DNA from 3 places in the Lactiplantibacillus sp. ME-2 genome. Region 3 is predicted to be linked to each of the others. Evidence: predicted binding sites of a transcription regulator. Region 3 holds the regulator's gene; each other region holds the start of a gene.

Evidence for each region. The regulator NrdR, encoded in region 3, represses ribonucleotide reductase genes. The targets are predictions, from matches to a motif close to ACACNATATATNGTGT.
Region 1: nrdD (anaerobic ribonucleoside-triphosphate reductase) is a predicted target of NrdR. The motif match lies at 2,289-2,304, and genes of this name have one in related genera.
Region 2: MMY95_RS07830 (redoxin NrdH) is a predicted target of NrdR. The motif match lies at 2,248-2,263, and genes of this name have one in related genera.

What each region holds. Positions count from the first base shown of each region.
Region 1 is NZ_JAKZEQ010000005.1:4,786-12,609, reverse strand. Features, by position in the region: gene nrdG (anaerobic ribonucleoside-triphosphate reductase activating protein) at 1-69, opposite strand, end outside; gene nrdD (anaerobic ribonucleoside-triphosphate reductase) at 2-2,224, opposite strand; gene MMY95_RS02725 (lipoprotein) at 2,673-3,146, shown strand; gene MMY95_RS02720 (peptide deformylase) at 3,289-3,699, shown strand; gene MMY95_RS02715 (FAD:protein FMN transferase) at 3,781-4,782, shown strand; gene MMY95_RS02710 (tRNA-dihydrouridine synthase family protein) at 4,971-5,975, opposite strand; gene MMY95_RS02705 (hypothetical protein) at 6,151-6,345, opposite strand; gene MMY95_RS02700 (LPXTG cell wall anchor domain-containing protein) at 6,661-7,824, opposite strand, start outside.
Region 2 is NZ_JAKZEQ010000017.1:17,952-25,775, reverse strand. Features, by position in the region: gene dnaX (DNA polymerase III subunit gamma/tau) at 1-468, opposite strand, end outside; RNA gene ffs (signal recognition particle sRNA small type) at 849-946, opposite strand; gene tadA (tRNA adenosine(34) deaminase TadA) at 994-1,500, opposite strand; gene MMY95_RS07835 (class I SAM-dependent methyltransferase) at 1,503-2,111, opposite strand; gene MMY95_RS07830 (redoxin NrdH) at 2,334-2,564, shown strand; gene nrdE (class 1b ribonucleoside-diphosphate reductase subunit alpha) at 2,703-4,868, shown strand; gene nrdF (class 1b ribonucleoside-diphosphate reductase subunit beta) at 4,896-5,906, shown strand; gene MMY95_RS07815 (TIGR00730 family Rossman fold protein) at 5,988-6,563, shown strand; gene mprF (bifunctional lysylphosphatidylglycerol flippase/synthetase MprF) at 6,738-7,824, opposite strand, start outside.
Region 3 is NZ_JAKZEQ010000007.1:61,114-68,937, reverse strand. Features, by position in the region: gene MMY95_RS04105 (Bax inhibitor-1/YccA family protein) at 1-661, shown strand, start outside; gene polA (DNA polymerase I) at 924-3,572, shown strand; gene mutM (bifunctional DNA-formamidopyrimidine glycosylase/DNA-(apurinic or apyrimidinic site) lyase) at 3,584-4,408, shown strand; gene coaE (dephospho-CoA kinase) at 4,418-5,011, shown strand; gene nrdR (transcriptional regulator NrdR) at 5,053-5,568, shown strand; gene MMY95_RS04080 (DnaD domain protein) at 5,590-6,993, shown strand; gene dnaI (primosomal protein DnaI) at 6,997-7,824, shown strand, end outside.

The DNA.
Region 1 (7,824 bases), on a different contig from region 3:
TTCACTTAAGTCCTCTGCCAGCCATTCTTTGGGCATCGGATTGTTTGGTCCTTTCGTAGCGCGCGGCATTCTTAATCATCTCCGGAGACATATTTTTAGCACGGGACGCGATTTCAACGTGGCGACCATGTACCATTGGTCGTTGTTGTGGGTTACCTAGATACCCACACGTCCGCTTAACAACATCACAGTATTTAGGGTCGTGATTGCCACATTCTGGACAGACGAACCCACGGGCAGTGGCCTTGAACTCACCCTTAAACCCACACTTAAAACACTGGTCGATCGACGTATTCGTTCCCAAATAGCCGACATGATCATAGGCCCAGTCCCAGACGGCCTCCAAGGCTTTAGGATTCTGAGTCAAATTAGGATATTCACAATAATGAATAAAGCCGCCTGACGCATATTGTGGAAAACGTTCCTCCAAAGTTAATTTATCGAAGGGCGTCGGGTGCTTACGGACATCATAATGAAAACTATTCGTGTAATATTCCTTATCCGTAATATCTGCGATCCGGCCAAACTTCGCAATATCGTCACGACAGAACGTATCCGTCAACGATTCAGCCGGCGTTGAATACAGACTATAATGATAGCCACTTTCAGCCGCCCACTGCGCACACTTATCCCGTAACGCTTTCACCACGGTCTCCGCAAAAGCTAACGCGTGCTCGTCTTGTTCCCAGTTCGGACCAAAGAAGGTCGTGCAGACTTCATAAATTCCAATGTATCCCAGTGAAATAGTCGCCCGCTGATTTTTGAAGAGCTCATCGACATTACCACCTGCTGGTAGCCGCTTACCAAACGCCCCATACATGTATAAGAGTGGGGCATTTTCCGGCTTAGCTTCCTTCGTTCGTTCGATACGGTACGCGAGTGCTTCATGACAAGTCGCCATCCGTTCCTCGAAGATTTCCCAGAACAACTGTTGGTCCCCATGTGCGGCTAACGCGATTCGTGGCAGGTTGACTGTCACCACGCCCAAATTCATCCGGCCCGAGTTTACCTCGACACCATTTTCATCACGCCAACCTTGTAAGAAGGACCGGCACCCCATCGGCGTCTTAAAACTCCCCGTTAATTCCTTGATCTTGTCATACATTAAAAGGTCGGGATACATCCGCTTGGTCGAACACTCAATCGCGAGCATTTTAATATCATAATTGGGATCATTCGGACTTAAATTTAACCCCCGCTTCATCGTGAAGATCAATTTAGGAAAAATCGCAGTTCGGTGCTCCTTACCGAGTCCCTTGATTCGAATCTGGAGAATCGCCTTTTGAATTTCTCGTTCAATCCAACTAGTTCCTAAACCAAAATTGACCGTGGTAAACGGCGTCTGGCCCTGTGACGAATATAACGTATTGATTTCATACTCAAGGGCTTGCATCGCGTCATAGATATCTTTTTTAGTTTTGGCTTTCGCATAAGCTTCCCGCTGATCAGCAGGGACCCACTTTTTCGCATCAGTCATATGTTTTTGATAGTTGATTGCCGCATAGGGAGCCAATAATTGGTCGACCCGGTTAGCGGAACAGCCACCATACTGTAATGAAGCCACGTTGGCAATGATCTGCGCCATTTGCGCTGTGGCCGTTTGAATCGACCGGGGTGAGGCAACTTCGGCGTTCCCAATCTTATACCCATTTTTGAACATGCCGTCAAAATCAATCAAGCAACAGTTCGTTTCAGGCGTGACTGGTGAATAATCGAGATCATGCCAATGGATATCGCCACGCAGATGCGCCTTAGCCACGACATCTGGTAGCATCTTCAAGCCCATGGCGCGACTTGCAGCACCGGCTTCTAAGTCGCGTTGCGTGTTAAAAATCGTACTATCCTTATTTGCATTTTCATGCACAACGCTGGCATCGCGCTCAAACAACTTTTCAATCCGTCCTTGAACATTAGTTGCTGCCGCAAACCGCTGCTGTTCAGCTTCAAAGTAATCCTGATATGCCTTAGCTGCCGCGGTCAGGCCTTGCGCATTCAAAATCTGCATCATGGTACTACGTAGCTCCCGAGTATCAATGTTGTCAGCATCTTGATACTGGGCAACAAGGGCCTGCTTGACGACCCGTACCTCGTCATCAGTCGCTAACAACCGTCGTAAGACAAAGTCAATTTTATACGGATGAAATTGCGTTTGTGCGCCACCCCGCTTTGTGACGGTCAGTGGCCGTAATTGGTCTAATATATCGTTAGTTGTCGTTGTTAGCATCTTAATTCCCCACTTTTCAAAGTCATTGATTGAATACAATTGATAGTGCGTTCTGTTTGAATCAATACTATATATAGTAGCTCATTTCCATTAACTTGCCCATTGCCAAAATTAACTGTCACCTTCAGTTGTGTACACCAAATCGCTTTAATCGTCCGGTTAGTGCGTCTTTGGAATATTCAAAAAATATTTTTTATACTGTTTTTTATCTAATATCAGAATATTTAATCAATCTCGTTAACTACCGAACCAACCTTGATACGGCTTGCTTTCAATATTTTTCACACGCCATAAACCGAATTTTAATTCGTTAAAAATTAAGCTGAACACAACCAAGTTGTTGTAAACTGATTAACTTATGACTATTTTGTTTAACTCATGCGGCGGATTCGCTATAATGAAATTAAGTCCTCATTGAGGGATGTGGACATTGGAGGAGAGAATAATTATGCAAAAAAGCAGGGGAATAATCGTCGGCTTGTTGTTGACAGGGCTACTGACAGGATGCCATTCTGCCACTGACACACAAACGCCCACCGTTCAACCAGCAACATCAAAAGTCAGCGCCGTTCGCTCAGTCACGACTCGGGATTTCTTAGGTCGCTGGGTCAGCGCTAGACCAGCAATGAGTCTGTACCTCAGTACCAATCATCAAGTTGCTTGGTTCCGACGCGGACATACGCCCATTCGTAGTCGCGCAACGTTAACGTTAAGTGATACACGTGCCACGTTCACAATCGATCACAATGTTGCAAAACTGACCCTCAACGACGCTAATCAAATGACCATGAATTATCAAGGGACTAATATCGCACTGATTAAAGATCCAAATTGGCAGCCTGAACACAACCAGGTTCCCACCACAACTAATGACGCCTTAAAGGCGGGCACCTTAACGCCAACATTTAAATTGTCGTACTAATTGAAGGCCACACCACATTTGCACGTTGACTTGTGTGAGTGTGGTGTGTTTTTTAGGGCCTGACAACTAGCGAACGGCTTGCTTCTGTCAACCGTGCTCTCTATAATTAAATTAATGTGACTAATCAATGGAGGAACATCAAATGATTCGACCAATTGTGCATGATCCCGCCGCGCTTAGTGTCCCTGCTGACTTAGCAACCCCTGCAGACACTCAAGTCTTGACTGATTTACTGGATACCCTCGCCGCACACACCGATAATTGCGTTGGAATGGCCGCGAATATGATTGGGGTCAACAAACAAATTATTGTCGTGCAACTCGGTCCCTTTGCAATTGCAATGATCAATCCAAAGATCATTGATCATCACGGCACTTACGAGACTAAGGAAGGCTGCCTGTCCTTACCTGGTGAACGTCCGACTAGCCGCTATCACCAAATCACGGTGAAATATAAAGATCAACACTTTAAACCGCAACAACAACGATTCAACGACTTCACAGCACAAATTATTCAACACGAATTAGATCACTGTGCAGGGAAACTGATTTAATTGTGCCTACTTCTAACTGAGCGGGAATAAATGTTCAGTTTGCTGAACTTGTTGACATTTATGAAAGATAGGACTGGTTTTATGACAACTTTAGCTTATAATGGCGAGACAGCAATTCCTGCACTCGCTCAGCAGCGTCGACACCAAGCTCATCACGCGCTCGGTACCGACATTGATTTGACCCTTTTTGGTAGTGATAGTGACCAGTACCTACAAGTTGCTTGCGATCTTATCGACCAATATGAAGACCGCTTGACTGTCAACCGGACTGTTTCTGAGGTCATGGCAATCAACCAGGCGGCGGGCCAACACCCCGTTCAAGTGAGCGCCGCCACCTATACACTCGTTCGGCAAGCTGTCGAACTCAGTCGACAACATTTTGGTTTCAATGCGTTGATTGGTCCGCTCGTGAAACTCTGGCACATTGGTTTTACTAACGCGCACGTCCCTGAACAGTCTGCAATTAACGAACGATTGGCCTTGATCGACCCCGAAGCCGTCATTTGTAATGACGCTGATTTCAGTGTGCTTCTCAAGGTCACGGGAATGGAGCTGGATCTAGGCGCAATTGCCAAGGGCTACATTGCCGACCGCATTCAAGATTACTGGGAAGCATTTGGACAGCGGGCCGGAATGATCAACCTAGGTGGTAATCTGTTAATGGTGGGGACGTCCCCACTTCATCCGGATGGGCAATGGCGCGTTGGTATCCAAGATCCCACCACTGACCGCGGTAACGCGATTGCCAGCGTTACGATTGGCCCCTGCTCGGCCGTGACCAGCGGTATTTACGAGCGGCACCTTGAATTTAACGGCCAGTCCTACCACCACATCTTAGATTCGCAAACGGGTTATCCCCGACAAAACGACCTTGAAAGTGTCACCGTTTTCTCGAAAGCTTCCATTGATGGTGAAATCGAAACAACGCGGCTCTTCTTTGCGGGCCAACCGATTCCCGATTGGGCAACTCAGCGACCCGATATTTACGGCGCCATTTTTGTGACTAAACAACGTGAGCTTCAAATCGTTGGCTTATCACCTGAACAAGTTACCTTACTCGATGACCGGTTTACAATAATTTAGACCACAAAATAAGCTAGGTCCTCCAAGAAATTAACTTCTTGAAGGACCTAGCTTATTTTATGGTCCACTTACAGGCTAGCATTTAATTTGCAGTTGACTTTAGATGCGGTACGTTCGACATTAAAACCATTTTAATCAAGCACAGCTAAATGGCAAAAATATAGCCGTTTTAGTTAAAATAACGCGACCTAATCCGCTGGTAGCTTAGCCTCTAAGCGATCAATAATCGCACGGACATCATCCGTTGTCTTCGTCTGCATTAATTCATTGCGCAATTCGGCCGCATGACGCATACCGCGAACATAAATCTTAAAGAAGCGTTGAAGCGGTGCGAAATGCCCTTGTAGACCTAAGCCAATAAATTGATCATACAGATCTACTTGATACCGTAACAATTCTAGCATGTCACGCGTTGAATGAGGCTGGGGAATCGGTTCAAAAGCGTATGGGTTCTGAAAAATACCGCGGCCAATCATGATACCATCGACTCCTGGATGGGCTTTGGCAAGCTTCAGACCAGCCTGATAATCCAGGATATCCCCGTTAATTTGTAATAGCGTCGCTGGTGCCAAAGTATCACGCATTTGAACTAAATTATCAATTAACTCATAATGCGCTGGTACCTTGCTCATCTCCATCTTCGTACGCACGTGAACCGTTAACACGGGAACCTGCTGTTGCAACAAAAATGGAATCCAAGTCTCGTACTCATGCACATCGTCAAAGCCCAACCGCGTCTTAACACTAACGGGAAGCTCTGCTTGACGTGCGCCCTCAATCACTTCTTTGGCACGATCAAAATGTCGGATTAAATCACTACCACTATGATTTTTAATGACCGCCATATCTGGGCAGCCCATATTAAGATCAATGGCTTGATAACCTTGATTCTTCACTTCATGGGCCGCTTTCGTAAAGTCCTCACCACTATTGCCCCAAAGTTGAACGATTGGTCGGGGCGACTCGGCCTCATCAACATATAGTCGTCCCCGCGTTGTAAACTTAGCCTTCGGGTGGGTAATGCTTAACGCATTCGTAAATTCAGTATAAAAGACATCGGGGGCCGCAGCGCGCATCACGACCCGGCGAAAAACGGAGCCGGTCACGGCTTCCATCGGTGCTAAACTAAAAAACGGTCGCTGGGCGGCCTGAGCTTTGGCCGCGATCCGTTGCCAATATGGCGACTGCGTCATAGTTATTCATTCCCTTCTAGATAATAATCACTTATCCATAATAGCGGTGTTCCACGTTGAAGCGCAAGTATTTTGGCGGCCGCACTAACATAATTCGTCAATCACAAGCCAAAATAAAAGTCCGGCGTTAACCGGACTCGCAATAATAGCTAAGTTGATAAGTTTAATTGTCGCTTTAACGAATTAAAACCAGTGCCCACAGCAATAGTCCAATAACGAGTACCAAGTTTAACAATTCCATCCGCAAATCAGCGAACTTCAGTGAGCTGAATGAGATACCGGCAGTTGTATCCATATATCGGAAGAAAATCCCACTTAAAACTAAACCAACTAACAATACAAATAGAACCATCATTCCCGTCATCATCATCACAAACTCAACTCCTTATTTAGTAAAATTCTTGGGCTCTTTGAAACCATGTTTATAGTAGTCCAGCAGCTACTTTCAAGCAAGTATTTCCGGCCGAAAAACTGGCGTTCTTAGCATATTATTATTAACTAAACGATACCAATCATTCCCAGCAAAAAGGTTCTTTCAGGAACAACTAAAACTCCGAAAGAACTTTTTTAAATCGCCATTAATTCCGCCGTCAATTTAGTCGCTCAGACTAAAGTAACCGATTGGACTAGTCTTGCACTTCGAAATAATCATTGAGAAATCGAATTGTGCCCACACACTTGTTAATTAATCAGTTGTTTTATGGCGCCGTTGTTGCTTGCTAAAACCAAATAAGCTAGTTGCGGCCAATAATACGAAGCCCAATACGGTCAAAACTCGATTGGTTTGTTCACCAGTCTGTGGTAACGTGGCCGTTTTAGTTGCGGTCGTTGGCACCGTCTGCTGAGTCACTGGCTTAGCCATTGCCGGACTCGTCGTCGTCCGCAATACCGTTGTGGCTTGTCGTGGCTGCGTCGTAACAACCCGCTGCGCTGTTGGGACGGAAGCTGAACTTGACTGATTAAGAGTGGGCTTGGCCGGGGTCGCTTGTGGTGCCGCCGACTGATTAGTGCTGGTTGACGTGCCAGTTGAATGACTAACGACTGGTCGTTCGCCCACAGGTTTTTCAGTCATTGGCTTTTCGGCCGCTGCTGTTAAGGTTGCCAAGGTCCGGGCGCGCACGGTCGTTAATCCAGCTTGAGCTTGGGACAATTCCCGCTGTGCAGTAACGACCTGATCTTGAGTACCCGCAACGCGCTGCAACTTAGCTGTCACCGCTGCTTTCGCCTGATTAACTGCTGCTTGGGGCTGAACAATATCATAATCTCTTTGTGCCATTTGGAAGTCGCGGCTCGTGCCACTGACTTCAATTTTGGCGTTGGCTAATTCTTCTTCTGCCATCATCACGTGCTCATTAGTCTTATCAAGGTTAGCTTGTGCCGCTGTTAACGTCTCTTGCACCGTTTCCAGCTTTGCCTGAGTAGTTTGTAACGTGACTTTGTTGGCCGCACTGTTATCCTTATCGAAGTTGCTCTGGGCTACTTGAACAGCAGCTTGTGACTTAGTCACTGCCGCTTGCGCCGTCGTTACCGCAGTTTGGCTTGTCTTTTTAGTTGCCAATTGTTCATCAAGTGCTTTCGTTGCCTTGACGTGCCGGTCAGTGGCTGCTTGCTTAAGTACGCCCATATGCGTCTGAATCTTTTGATTCTTGGCTAACGTTTTGTTGGCAGCGTCTAACGTGGTTTGCGCCGCTTGCAGATCACTCATAGCCGTTTTGACTGCCGTAGTAGCCATGGTTAATGCTTGCACCGCTTGCGTTACCTGGTAGTGGGCCGCCTTAACAGCTGGGTTATTTTCGACCTGACTTGCTAAACTGACCGTGCCATTCATCCTTACTGCCTGACCGGTTCG
Region 2 (7,824 bases), on a different contig from region 3:
CGTTGTCGCTAAGATAAATATAACGTTAGCCGGGGGTTCTTCTAGCGTTTTGAGCAACGCATTAAACGCGCCAGTCGATAACATATGAACTTCATCAATAATGTAGACTTTATAATCCGCTTGCGTTGGAGCATACTTCGCTTTGTCCCGAATATCACGAATCTCTTCCACGCCATTATTAGAAGCCGCATCAATTTCGATGACATCATTTAGTTGCCCCTTGGTAATCGCCGTACAAGTCTCACATTCATTGCAAGGTTCCCCATCAACAAGATGGTGACAGTTAATTGCCTTGGCAAAAATCTTTGCTGCCGACGTTTTCCCAGTTCCCCGGGGACCGGTAAACAGATACGCATGACTCGTCTGGTGGGTCATAATGGCATTTTTTAGTGTCTGGGTAATCATCTGTTGCCCGACAATCTCATCAAAGCGTTGGGGACGCCAAACCCGATATAGTGCCCGATACATGCGATTCTTCCTTTCTTACATCAGTCATACTTTGGTTATCATTACTTATTATAAGCCATTGTTTAAACGTCCTGAACAGTTAGCTTCCTGGTTGTGCTGCTTCCACTAACGATCAGTGTCGGTTATGCAAATTAAGCATCTAAGCGCACTTGCCAACGAGTCGATGCCCAGGCCTTTAACCACCTTTGTTAGGCGTTTGGTTATTCCTTCAACAAGCAGTGGCTTTAACTATCAGCCTGAAAAGCATCACCCAAATAACGTATTACTACTATAATAATAGGTAAATAAAAATAAACCAACCTATCAGCACGTTCAAAACTAGCACTCAATATTTAATTTAAATAAAAAGCTCTCAACCGAATGGCTAAGAGCTGTTACATTTCATAAAAACAAAAGGCACAAGATGAAGCAAACTTAGTGCTGCTTCCTTCCGGACCTGACACGATTCGTAAATCCACCCTTGCCTTTTGGCCTTGCGGCAAATACTATAATACATGATTTGCGCCACAATTACCAGCCATCGGCCTAATTTTTTTCAGCAGCTTCACGTCGTGCTTTTTTAGCCGCCTTTTTCCGTTTACGAATCCCACGGAAGAAGTTTTCCAACATCTCGCCGGCCGGACGTGCCAAGATGCGTTCATGAACCGTTACTTGATGATTTAACCGGGTATCATCCATCACCTGATACAAACTACGAACGGCGCCAGCCTTGGGATCACGGGCACCAAAGTAGAGTTCAGGTAGCCGTGCATTAATAATAGCCCCACTACACATCAAACATGGTTCCAAGGTGACATATAGCTGACAATCGGCTAATCGCCAACTATGCAAATATTCGCAAGCTTCCTGAATCGCAATAATTTCCGCGTGCATCGTTGCATCCTGACCATGCTCCCGTAAATTGTGACCACGGCCAATAATTTCACCCTGGTGAACGATCACGGCCCCAATCGGCACTTCGCCAATTAAGTAGGCCATCCGCGCTTCATGTAATGCTTCTTGCATCCAGTCTTCCGCTGTTGGTTCCGTCACGACTATCCCTCCTTTACACTTTGTAGGATGTAATACCCTTTGTCCTTCTTAATCACCTGACAATTACCAAAGGTCGTTTGCATCAATTTCTTCGCAGATGGTGCGCCCTGCTTTTTCTGTAAAACGACGGTGAGTGTTCCACCAACGACTAGCCGTGAAACGGCCCCCGTTAACATCGCATCCACCACTGCCTTACCTGCGCGCACCGGTGGGTTGGTGACAATCGCCGCGTAATTAGTCGCGGTCACTTGTTGATAGACATCAGACGTAAAAATATTGGTATTCGTAATTTGGTTCAAAGCAACATTTTTACGCGCTAAGCTTAGCGCTAACTCGTTCACATCGACCATATCAACCGTTCGTTCGGGTGATTGATACGCGAGCGCCATCCCAATGGGACCATATCCGGTTCCCAAATCTAGCATTGGGCCCGCTGGCAAATCAGTTGGATCAAACGCTGCAAGTAGTGTTCGTGAGCCGTAATCCACGGTACGCTTGGAGAAGACACCGTTGTCCGTCGTAAATTTAAACGAGTGATTAAAAATTTCAAAATTCCATTGCTTTTCATCATGCACAATATCCGGATTGTGTGTATAATAATAGTTGGTCATATTTATTTTCCTCTAAATTTCTGGTCTATATCTATGATAACTGATTCAGCGAGTGAACCACAAATAATTTAAAAAACTTTTTAGTCGGTTAAAAGCTGACACTAACACAACATCTAGGGCTTGTGATTTTTACCACACCCTAGATGTTGTGTTTTTTGATTGTTTTTTTCACCACATGTTGTATACTAAATTTATCAGAAAAACGAGTTAGGATGATGAAAAATGAAAAAAGTTACTGTATTTACTAAAAACAACTGCATGCAATGCAAGATGACTAAGAAGTTCCTCACGGCGCACAATATTGCCTTTGAAGAGAAGAACATCAATACGAATCCTGAATACGTCGATTACCTGAAGAATCAAGGTTTCCATGCTGTTCCGGTCGTTGAAATCAATGGCGAAGACAGCATTGCCGGCTTCCGTCCTGATGCTTTAAAACAATTAGCTGTTTAGTTTGTTCACGCTTTTTTGCGTGGTTACATAGCTGGTTTACCCTTTAAAATATGATAAACGACCCACAATCATCAACCTACTGATTGTGGGTCGTCGATTTTGCCAGCCACAATTATACTGATAGAAAGAGGATTCCTTATGACCTTAAAAGATTTAAAAGACGTCACGTATTACGACTTAAATAATGAGATCAATATTCCCGTTAACAATCAGATTCCGCTCAACAAGGATCAGGAGGCACTTGCCGCTTTCCTTGAACAAAATGTTGAACCGAACACGATGAAATTTGATAGTCTTAAGGCGCGCTTTGACTACCTACGTGAACACGACTATTTGGAAACCCCTGCCATTGATAAGTATGATTTTAGCTTTATCGAAAAACTTTACGATTACTTGCGGTCGCAAGACTTCCACTTCAAGACGTTTATGGCGGCTTACAAATTTTATGCCCAATACGCCTTAAAGACGGATGATGGCGACTATTACTTGGAAAACTTTATTGACCGTGTGGCAATGAACGCCCTCTACTTTGCTGATGGTAATGAAGACTTGGCGATGGACCTGGCCGACGAAATCGTTCACCAACGTTATCAACCAGCCACTCCCAGTTTTCTCAATGCTGGTCGGGCCCGGCGTGGTGAATTGATTTCTTGCTTCTTGATTCAATCGACCGATGATATGAACTCAATCGGCCGGACGATTAACTCCGCGTTACAACTTTCTCGGATCGGTGGCGGGGTCGGTATTAACCTCAGCAACTTACGGGGTGCCGGTGATCCAATCAAGCATATCGATGGCGCTGCTAGTGGGGTCGTACCCGTCATGAAATTATTAGAAGACAGTTTCTCCTACTCTAACCAATTAGGTCAACGTCAAGGTGCCGGGGTCGTTTACCTTAGTGTCTTTCATCCAGATATTATTGCCTTTCTTTCTGCTAAGAAGGAAAACGCCGACGAAAAGATTCGGCTCAAGACGCTTTCACTCGGTGTCACCGTACCCGACAAGTTTTACGAGTTGATCAAGGCTGACGCTGATATGTATCTCTTCAGTCCTTACGGCGTTGAACGCGAATACGGGGTACCGTTCTCATATGTCGATATCACCAAAGAATACGACAATATGGTTAAGAACCCGAACATCCGTAAAACTAAGATCAAGGCGCGTGACCTTGAAAATGAAATCAGCAAGTTACAACAAGAATCTGGCTACCCATACGTCGTCAACATTGATACCGCGAACCGCGAAAATCCTATCGACGGTAAAATCGTGATGAGTAACTTGTGCTCAGAAGTGATGCAAGTGCAAACCCCATCATTAATTGATGACCAACAACAGTATGAGAAGTTGGGAACTGATATTAGTTGTAACCTTGGTTCGACTAACATTGTTAACTTAATGACCTCTCCAGACTTTGGACATTCTGTTGAAGCCATGGTGCGCGCGTTAACTTTTGTTACTGACCACTCTAACGTCGACGTCGTTCCTTCCATCCAAAAAGGGAACCGTCAAGCCCATACCATTGGATTAGGTGCCATGGGGCTCCATGCCTTTTTCGCGAAGAATCAGATGGAATACGGCAGTAAAGAAGCCGTTGACTTTACCAATATCTACTTCTTACTCTTAAACTACTGGACCTTAAAAGCTTCTAACGAAATTGCGCGTGAACGTCACGAAACCTTCGTTAACTTTGAAAAATCCAAGTATGCCGATGGTTCTTACTTTGACAAGTACACCACCCAAGATTGGCAACCAAAATATGACAAGACCGCTGCACTGTTTGACGGTATCTTCATTCCAACCAAAGCTGATTGGGAAGCCCTCAAAGAAGCCGTTATGCGTGATGGCCTCTATCATCAAAACCGGATGGCTGTCGCCCCAAATGGGTCAATCTCGTACATCAACGATACGACTGCCAGCCTACACCCAATCATCAACCGGGTCGAAGAACGACAAGAAAAGAAAATTGGTAAGATTTATTATCCCGCTCCTTACCTATCTAATGATACAATTAACTATTATAAGTCAGCATACGATACTGATATGCGTAAAGTTATCGATGTCTATGCGGCTGCTCAACAACACGTTGACCAAGGAATGAGCTTGACCCTCTTCATGCGGTCAACTATTCCAGCTGGCTTATACGAATGGAAAGATGGTCGCACTGATAAGATGACCACGCGGGACTTAAACATTTTACGGAACTACGCCTACCGCAAAGGGATCAAATCGATTTATTATATTCGGACCTTTACGGACGACGATGGCGAAGTCGGTGTTAACGAATGTGAAAGCTGCGTAATTTAGTATCTTAGATCTCTAGGAGGATAACAAATGGCAACAGACTTGGCTTACTACCAAAAACTGCTCAGTAATGGCAACTATAAGGCAATTAACTGGGATCGAGTTTCAGATGCAATTGATAAAAGTACTTGGGAAAAGTTAACCGAACAATTTTGGTTAGACACCCGGATTCCAGTTTCCAACGACATGGCAGACTGGCGTGAATTAGATGATGATCACCGGTGGGTCGTGGGACACGTTTTCGGCGGTTTGACGCTGCTGGATACGTTACAATCACAAGACGGTCTGCAAGCACTTCGCCGCAACGTCTTAACCTCACATGAAACGGCCGTATTGAATAACATCCAATTCATGGAATCTGTTCATGCAAAGAGTTATTCAACAATTTTTGAAACATTGAATACGCCGGACGAAATTAATGAAATTTTTGACTGGAGTGACAGTGAAGAATTCTTGCAAGCAAAAGCCCAATGGATCTACAAGCTTTACGATAACATCGACGAAGATCCATTGAAGCAAAAAGTTGCGAACGTCTTTTTGGAAACTTTCCTGTTCTATTCTGGTTTCTATACGCCACTGTACTACTTGGGGCACAATCAATTGCCAAACGTTGCCGAAATCATTAAATTGATTTTGCGGGACGAAAGTGTCCATGGCACTTACATTGGTTATAAGTTCCAATTAGGCTTCAAAGACCGTTCTGAAAAGCAGCAGGCAGAATTTAAAGACTGGATGTTCGATTTCTTATACAAACTCTATGAGAATGAAGAAAACTACATTCATTTAGTTTACGATCAAATTGGTTGGTCTGATGAAGTCTTGACTTTTAGTCGTTATAACGCCAACAAAGCCTTGATGAATCTCGGCCAAGATGCCCTCTTCCCAGATACTGCGGAAGACGTTAACCCGGTCGTCATGAACGGGATTTCAACGGGGACTTCTAACCATGACTTCTTCTCACAAGTTGGGAATGGTTACCGCTTGGGTCAAGTTGAAGCAATGCAAGACACCGACTACGATATTGGTAATCCAGACGATTAATCAACACGTTAGTTCACAAAAATGCGGCGCCTATCCGGGCCGCATTTTTGCTAGAAAATTTTATCTTGGGGGTAGTTTAGAATGGCAATTCATAATATCTGTGTTTTTTGTGGGTCTAATTCTGGTTTAGATCCCGCATTTAGTGACAAAACGGTGGCACTCGGTCAATACTTGGCCGCTAATGATTACCAACTCGTCTATGGCGGTGGCGACCATGGTTTAATGGGGAAAGTCGCCAAAGCAACTATGGATGCTGGTGGCCGCGTTATCGGGATTATCCCGCATTTTCTGGTCGCAAGAGAACTTGCATTTAAGGACGTCACGACTTTTATCGAAACGCGCACGATGACCGAACGCAAGGAAAAGATGCTTCACCTCGCTGACGCCTTTATCGTTTTACCTGGCGGGTTTGGCACCTTTGAAGAATTCTTACAAATGTTATCTTGGAGTCAAATGGATATTCACCAAAAGCCGATTGCGCTCTACAACATCGACGGCTTCTACGACGATCTAGTCGCCATGCTACAAAAGACCGCCGATTTAGGGTTTGCCCCCGAGGCTAACCTCGACCTATTCATTAATGGGCATGATCTTGATGAAATTTTCGCTGGTTTCCATGATTTCAAACATGTGTTACCGCCTAAGTATACGAACTAAATAATCTAGCCTACGCAAAACAGCTCTAGTGCTTCTGCCACAATTAGTTCAGCCCTCATCATATTAGTCGGCTGAATTCTAAAGTCATCATAAAATGCCCCATCATTGCTTCTCGCAGTGATGGGGCATTTTGCTATGTCATTAACGATACTTACTTTATGACATACTATTCAGTTATTTCAATCGTTTCAACAACCATACTGGCCGGTGCCGCTCAGACTTGTGCACCCGGGTATTAACGACTTGTAGCAATTGTAAAATGGTGAAGATTAGTGAATTACGTTTTCGGTACGCAATGTACTTCGGTTCCCACTCGGTCACATACTTTTCTTTGTACGACCGTAATCCCTGAAAACCATATAACTGGTAGCCATATTCGTAAATTAAATGAGCAATTTTTTCTTGAATAAAACTGTAGCGTGAAACCCCTACACCGGATAACGGGGCCATTCCCATATTGAAATAGGCATAGCCATCATCACGCGCCTGTTCAAATAGGTGCACAAAGACCGTGTCCATAATGCCGGATGGCGCCGATTGGCTTGACCGCATTAAGTCAATTGAAGTCGTCTGATGATTTCCCTGTGGCATAATATTCGCAAACGCGACAATTCGGTGGTCAGGATCATAAACGACCGCTACGGGTGCCTGATTGAGATACTGCTCATCAAAAAATCCGAGCGAGAATCCTTTTTCCGTCTCACCTGCTAACCAACTATCCGAAACAGCTCGTAATTCAGCCATAACGTCGGCACTGAACGGTGGCTGCAAGATGGCAAACTCATAGTGATCCCGGGTAAACTTATTCATTAGGGCCCGTTCACCCCGTAGCCGTTTACCAGCCAAACTAAAGTCTGCCAATTTAACGTGCCCTTCTTCACCGGTTTTGATAAAGTCAAAGCCCATTTCGTGTAGGCGCATCGTCAGCATCTCACTAATTTCGTAAAAGACTAGCGAGCAACCGTCACTATCTGCGTCATCCAATAACTGTTCCAAGGCAGCTTGTAATACCGCTTGATTACCGAATGGCTCTCCCATAATAATCAGTTTATCGGCCTTCTGTTGGTATAAGAAAATCAGTTGATCGACCCCATCGACTTGATAGTAATATGCTAACTTATCATTCAAATAAGCCAAGTGTGAGATTTCATTGCCACCATAAGTTTCAATCACTTGTTTGACCCGAGCCGCATCCATCTTTTGACGCAATCGGGCGTTATAGCCACTCGCAAAGTAGCGGTACATAATAATCAAAATCATT
Region 3 (7,824 bases):
CCGTAGTTTCCTAACTAAAATGTATGGGTTTATGACAATCGCCGTGTTAGTTTCGGCCTTTACCGTTTACTTAGCGATGACCACGTTCCAAGCACAAATTAATGCCGCCTTTTCACAACACCCATTCATCTTCTTGATGATCTTCATTGTCAGCATGTTTGTGATGATTGGTGGGATTCAAGTCAACGCGACACGCAATCCAGCGATGAGCTTCACCTTACTGATGCTCTTTGCCATCATCTTTGGGGTTGAAATGTCAGTGACCTTGTCCTTATACACGGGTGCCGTTATCACCGGTGCGTTCGTTGCAGCTGGAGCTGTATTTGCGACCATGGCGGTGATTGGGACGACGACTAAGCGTGATATTTCACGTATTGGGACGCACTTGATTGCAGCCTTGATCGGGTTGTTTGTCGCTTCACTGGTCAATATGTTCTTACAAAGTGCCATGATTAGTTACATCTTTTCATACATTGGTGTATTGATCTTCGCCGGCTTATCCATGTGGGACGCTAACCGGATGCGCAACATGTATTTGCAATATGGTGACCAGGTTTCATCGACTGGTTTGGCCGTTACTGGGGCCTTACAATTATACTTGGACTTCGTTAACTTGTTCCTCTACTTCGTCCAAATCTTCGGTGGCTCAAGCCGCGACTAATCATTAAGATAATTATTAAGGATTATGACCAAGATGTCATAATCCTTTTAATTTACCGAAAATGGGTTATTTCACGGGTTTTCGGTGGACCGAACTCCCGTTTTACTTAATTGTTTGGTACAATTATAAGGGTAAATAATTAGTCGTTCAGCCTGTACTGACAGGCGCTGCGAATCAGACCGCCAATCGAGTGGTATTAATGGTCTGAGTGACGGATTTTCATAAAAATGATGATTTAAATTAAGAGATGGGGAGCAAACTAATGGCAAAAAAATTATTACTGATTGATGGTAACAGTGTGGCATTTCGGGCGTTCTTTGCGTTGCATAGTCAACTGGAACGGTTCGTAAATCCAGACGGCCTGCATACCAACGCCATTTATGGCTTCAATACAATGCTTGACCACATGATCAAGGCAGTCGAACCCACGGATATGTTAGTGGCTTTTGATGCGGGTAAGACCACGTTTCGAACAGCCATGTACGATAATTACAAGGGCGGCCGGGCTAAGACGCCTAGTGAGTTTTCTGAACAAATGCCGTATATCAAACAGCTATTAGACGCGTATGGTATCAAACATTATGAATTAAAAGACTACGAAGCCGATGACATTATTGGCACACTGGCCGGTCAAGCGGATCAAACCGGCTACACCACGACGGTCGTCACTGGTGACCGTGATTTGACGCAGTTGACGACCGAGCATACCACGGTGGCCGTGACCGTTAAAGGTGTTTCTGAAGTGGAACACTATACGCCGGCGCACGTTGAAGAAAAGCTGGGCATCACACCGGCACAAATTATTGACATGAAGGGGTTGACAGGTGATACCTCGGATAACTATCCGGGTGTCACCAAGGTTGGTGAGAAGACCGCCCTTAAATTACTCAAACAGTATGGTACGATGGAAGGCATTTATGAAAACATCGATGCCATGAAGCAGAGCAAGATGAAGGAACATCTGATTGAGGATCGCGAACAAGCGGCGCAGGCTAAGGTGCTAGCAACAATCAAGCGGGATGCGCCGATTGATGTTCAATTGGCTGATTTATCCTATGATGGCCCGGATCTTGACCAGCTGGCCGCGTTTTATCAGAAGATGGACTTTCAATCATTTTTGAAGAAATTACACCTACAGTCGGACGAACCAGCAACGCCCGTTGATTATACCGTCTTGACGAAAGCTAACCTGACGGAATTGCAACAATTTACCGATCACGTGGACTTTTATTTGGAGATGCCAACGCCGAACTACCACACGTCGGCCTTTGCTGGCTTTGCCATCGGAGCGGATGATCACTGGTACATCAGTCGGGATGTGGAATTATTAATGCAACCGACTGTGGCTGATCTCTTGAGTAGCACAACGATTACCAAGGACGTTTTTGATATGAAACGCACGACGGTCGGGCTTAATCGTTTGGGTATTCAGCTAGGTAAAGTCGATTTTGATCTTTTACTCGTTTCATACTTATTAGATACAAATGATAACAGTAACGATTTGGGAAGTTTAGCTGAGCAACACGGGTACACTGACTTACCGAGTGACGAGACCGTTTATGGTAAGGGCGTTAAGCGTGCCATTCCTGAAGATGATGACGTCTTCTTTAGTCATCTCGCCCGGAAATTGGCCGCAATCGCTAGTTTGAAGCCACAGTTATTAAAGGAATTGGCAGCCAATGAGCAGGATCAACTTTACGATGATATCGAAAAACCGATGGCTAATGTCTTAGCTCAGATGGAAATCGCCGGCATTACGGTCGACAGCAGTCGACTTAAAGCCATGGGCAGTCAGTTTACAGAACGGTTGAGTGAAATTGAACAGACGATTTATCAAGAAGTCGGTGAAGAGTTCAATATTAATTCACCTAAGCAACTAGGTCACATCTTGTTTGAAGAAATGAAATTACCCGTAATCAAGAAGACCAAGACAGGGTATTCTACCGCCGTAGACGTTCTAGAAAAGTTAGCACCGGAAGCACCAATCGTCGCTAATATTTTACAATATCGGCAGATCTCGAAGATTCAATCGACCTACGTTGTCGGTTTGTTAGATGCCATTCATTCTGCTGATCAAAAGGTGCATACGCGCTACTTGCAAACGTTGACCCAAACCGGCCGGTTGTCGTCCGTTGATCCAAACTTACAAAACATTCCGGTGCGCTTGGAAGAAGGGCGTAAGATTCGACAAGCCTTTGTTCCTAGTCATGAAGGTTGGCAGATTTTCTCGTCTGATTATTCGCAAATCGAATTACGGGTTCTCGCGCATATTACTGATGATGAAAATATGCAGGCCGCTTTTAAAGCGGGTGATGATATTCATGCCGCAACGGCCATGCGAATCTTTCATTTGAACTCAGCTGAAGAGGTGACGCCAAATATTCGACGGCAAGCCAAGGCGGTTAACTTTGGAATCGTCTATGGAATTAGTGATTACGGCTTGTCACAAAATATCGGCATTACGCGTAAACAGGCTCGCAGCTTTATTGACGCTTACTTCAAAGAATATCCGGGTGTCAAAAAGTATATGGATGAAATTGTCCAAACGGCGAAAAAACAAGGTTATGTGGAAACCATTTCACATCGACGCCGGTACTTGCCAGATATTAATTCCAAGAGCTTCAACCAACGCTCATTCGCTGAACGGACAGCCATGAATACCCCCATCCAAGGGAGTGCGGCTGATATTATCAAGATTGCGATGATTAAGATGCAAGATAAGTTACAGGCTGCGGGTTTGAAAGCAACCATGCTGTTACAAGTTCATGATGAATTGATTTTTGAAGCGCCAAAAGAAGAAATTCCAGTTTTAGAAAAATTAGTGCCAAGCGTGATGGATTCCGCCGTACAGTTAGCCGTACCGTTAAAGGTTGAGAGCCACTACGGTGATACTTGGTACGATGCAAAATAGGGGGAACCACCATGCCTGAATTACCTGAAGTTGAAACTGTTCGTCGCGGCTTAAATCGTCTGGTTAGCGGGGCAACGATTGCTAGTATCGAGGTTTTTTGGCCGAAAATTATTAATAATGATGTCGATAGTTTCAAACAGCGTTTAGCCAACCAAACGATCCAGACCATTGATCGGCGGGGGAAGTATTTATTGTTTCGCTTTAGCAATGGTCTGACGATGGTGTCGCATTTGCGGATGGAAGGCAAGTATAATGTTGTACCGCGTGGTGAAGATCAAGGTAAACACACGCACGTGATCTTCCATCTGACCGATGATCGTGATTTGCTGTACAACGATACGCGTAAGTTCGGGCGAATGACGCTCGTGCCGACCGGTGAAGAAAACACGGTGGCGGGATTGCGGACAATTGGCCCGGAACCCGTTGCTGAACAGTTAACACTGGCTTATATGACGGCCACTTTTGGCAAGTCGAAAAAGATGATCAAGCCACTATTATTGGATCAAAGTAAGATTGCGGGTATTGGGAACATTTATGCGGACGAAACGCTATGGATGAGTAAGATTCATCCAATGCGGCCTGCTAATTCACTAACTACTGATGAGATTGCAACATTGCGCCAAAACATTATTGATGAAATGGCGATGGCAATTAAAGGTCACGGCACCACTGTTCATTCATTTTCAACGGCATTTGGTGAGGCCGGTCAGTTTCAAAATCACTTACACGTCTATGGTCGTGAAGGGGAACCTTGCGAACGGTGTGGCACGATTATTGAGAAAATCAAAGTGGCACAGCGAGGGACCCATTTTTGCCCGTTAGAACAACGGTTGTAGGTGATCAAGATGACAAAGTTGATTGGATTGACTGGTGGCATTGCCACTGGTAAGTCGACTGTTTCTAAGCTGCTGGCAACTAAGCTACCAATCGTTGATGCGGATAAAATTGCGTGGCAGGTTGAAGGGCCAGGCCAACCGACGACCCAAAAGATTGTGGCGCACTTTGGTCAGCAAGCAGTGCTGGCAGACGGGCGGCTGAATCGGCCATGGCTTGGCCAGTTGGTTTTTAACGATGCTCAAGCTTTACAAGCCTTAACCGCAATTACACGGTTACCGATTCAGTACGCGATGTTCGAAGCGATTGTCGCGGCGAACCAGCAACAGCCCGACGCAATTATTTTAGATGTGCCGTTGTTATTTGAAAGTGGCTGGCAACATGTTTGTGATCAAGTGTTGGTTGTGACGGCATCACCCGCCGTAGTATTGCAGCGGTTGATGGCGCGTAACCACTTATCGCAACAGGCGGCTCAGGCACGAATTGACAGCCAAATGCCACTTGCACAGAAGGTCGCAAGGGCTGACGTTGTCATTGATAACGGGGCCAACATTGATAAAACTAAAGCAGCCGTGTTAAAATGGCTGAAAACTATTACTAAATAAAGAAAAACTGATTGTTAGTTGTTACAAGGGGTGAGAAGTCTATGCAATGTCCACATTGTCATCATAATGGCTCCCGCGTGGTTGACAGTCGACCAACTGATGATGGTCGCGTGATTCGACGGCGCCGGGAATGCGAAAACTGTGGGTTCCGGTTCACAACATTTGAACGGGTCGAAGCCACGCCATTATTAGTCATTAAGAAAAATGGTGCCCGCGAAGAATTCAATCGTGAAAAAGTCTTGCGCGGAATTATTCGCTCGGCCGAGAAACGACCCGTTAGCATGGAAACCATGACGGGCGTCGTTGATGATGTTGAAAATAAGGTCCGGTCACTGGGCGAAAATGAAATTTCAAGCCAAGTTATCGGCGAGTATGTCATGGAGCAATTGGCAGATATTGACGAAATTTCGTACATTCGTTTTGCCAGTGTTTACCGGCAATTCAAGGATATGCACGTCTTCTTGAATGAACTCCAAGATATGATGGAGCGTGATAAGGTCAAACTGGCAAAACCGTCAGCGAAGACGACCCACGCACCTAAACGAAAAAAAGATTAGTGAAAAAGAATGGTGAACAACATGCCAAATGATGAACCCTTAACACCCAAAACTGGGTTAGTGGTCCCGCAAGCACCAGCGCTCAGTGCGGCGCAACAAGCTGTATTGGCGGAATTATACTTGCCACTGATGGGGCCATTGGCATATAGCTTGTACGCGGCGTTACGTAGCTTACAGAGTAGCGAGAATGAGCTGAGCAATCGACGCAGTCACGCGGAACTGCTGGGCATCCTAAATGTGGACTTGCCGACGGTGTTAGCGGCTCGGCGTAAACTTGAAGCAACTGGCTTGTTGCGCAGCTATTATCAACAAGATGAATTGGGTGCCATGTACATTTATCAATTACAAGCACCATTACTGGCGTTACAATTCTTTGCGGATGATCTATTGAGTGTCCTATTGTTAGATACGGTCGGTGAGTTACGTTATCAACAACTTGCTGGCGATTTTGCAGCACAGCCGATTGACTTGACGGCTGCCAAAGACGTGACGGCAAATATCTTAGATGTGTTTCACGTTGATAGTCAAAAAGTTACGACGCCACCTCTTTCAGTGCAAAAGGTGCGCGCCCAATTGGCGGCCAATGAACCGGCCGAGGATCACTCGCCCGTGCTCAGTGACGATGACTTTGACTGGCAACTGTTGGGGCAAATTTTAAAGCAGAACTATGTTGATCTCAAACAGGTTGCGAGTTCACGGCAACTGATCATTACGGAAAGTCGGGTCTACGGCATCAGTGAGATTGAGATGGCTAAGTTAATCAGTGAAGTGGCTAGTTTAACAACGGGTCAGTTTGATGAAAATCAATTGAAATTATTGATTGCGCGGCGCTATGAACGGCCCGCAGTTTCGAGTCAGCAGGTCGCTACGGAAGCAACGGTTGCAACGACGACCACTAAGGATAACAAGGCTTCAGCACAGCTCTCAACGGCTGAGCAGCAACTCGTGACGTATGCTAAGCAGACAGCGCCGTATGACTTTTTATCAGCTTTGAAGCAGGAGAAACATGGTTTTGTGACGAGCGGTGAGAACCGACTAGTTCATGATTTAATTGGTCGGGGGGTATTACCCAATGCCGTCATCAACATGGTGATCTACTACTTATTGCAAAATCGGGAGTTAGCTGCCCTTAATCGTAATTTGCTAGAAACAGTCGCCAATGATTGGCAACAACACGGCATTACGACGCCGGAAGCGGCTTTGATGTATTTGAAGCAACGTAAACAGCCGAAATCAACACCAACACGGCGCAAGAACAATCGACCGACGCGTAAGGAGATTATGCCAAAGTGGGCCCAACAACAGCAACAGACTGAGAGTGGTAAGCAACCAGCTCAGACCGGTAAACAAATTACTGCTGCCCAACGCAAACAGCTTGCTGATCGACTAGCAAAGCTTGAGACAAATTCGGAAAAGGAGGACTAAAACATGGAGAATATCTCAGAAACACTCCGGACGTTAATGAATCGGAAAAACTTGAATCATCGGTATGAGGCGTTAATGACAGCTGTGTACCAAGATCCAGATGTTCGCCAGTTTTTAGCTGCTCATCAAAACGAATTATCTTCGGATGCGCTAGAACGTTCAGCGGCTAAATTATATGAATTTTGTGAAGAGAAACGTAAAATTGCGCGGCACGAGCCAACTCAAGCACCTGGGTATCAGCCGACATTAGTGATGAGTAATCACTTGATTGACATTGCTTATCAGCCAACACCACAAATGCAAGAACAGCAAGCTGCTCACGCATTGCAACAGCGGGTTCGATCAATCAGCATGCCGAAAAATATTCAGACGGCGGACTTAAAGACGTATGATCAAGATGGTGACCGGGCGACAGCATTAATGGCAGCACTTGATTTTATTGATGCCTATACACAAGCGCCCAAGCGTTTTCACCGGGGCTTATATCTCTACGGCTCATTTGGTGTCGGTAAAACTTATTTACTCGGTGGGATGGCGAACGCGTTGGCAGCTAAGGGTTTCAATACGACCTTGATTCATTTTCCGAGTTTTGCGGTCGAGATGAAGCGCTCAATTAGTAACAATACGTCGGCGGATAAGGTCGATGCGATTAAACGGGCACCGATTCTCATGATTGATGATATCGGTGCGGATGCTTCGTCGACTTGGATTCGGGACGATGTGCTCGGGGTTATTCTGGAGTATCGAATGCAGGAGGAACTGCCAACTTGTTTCTCGTCTAATTTTTCGATGCAAGAATTGCAAGATGGTTATTTGACGCTCTCACAAAAG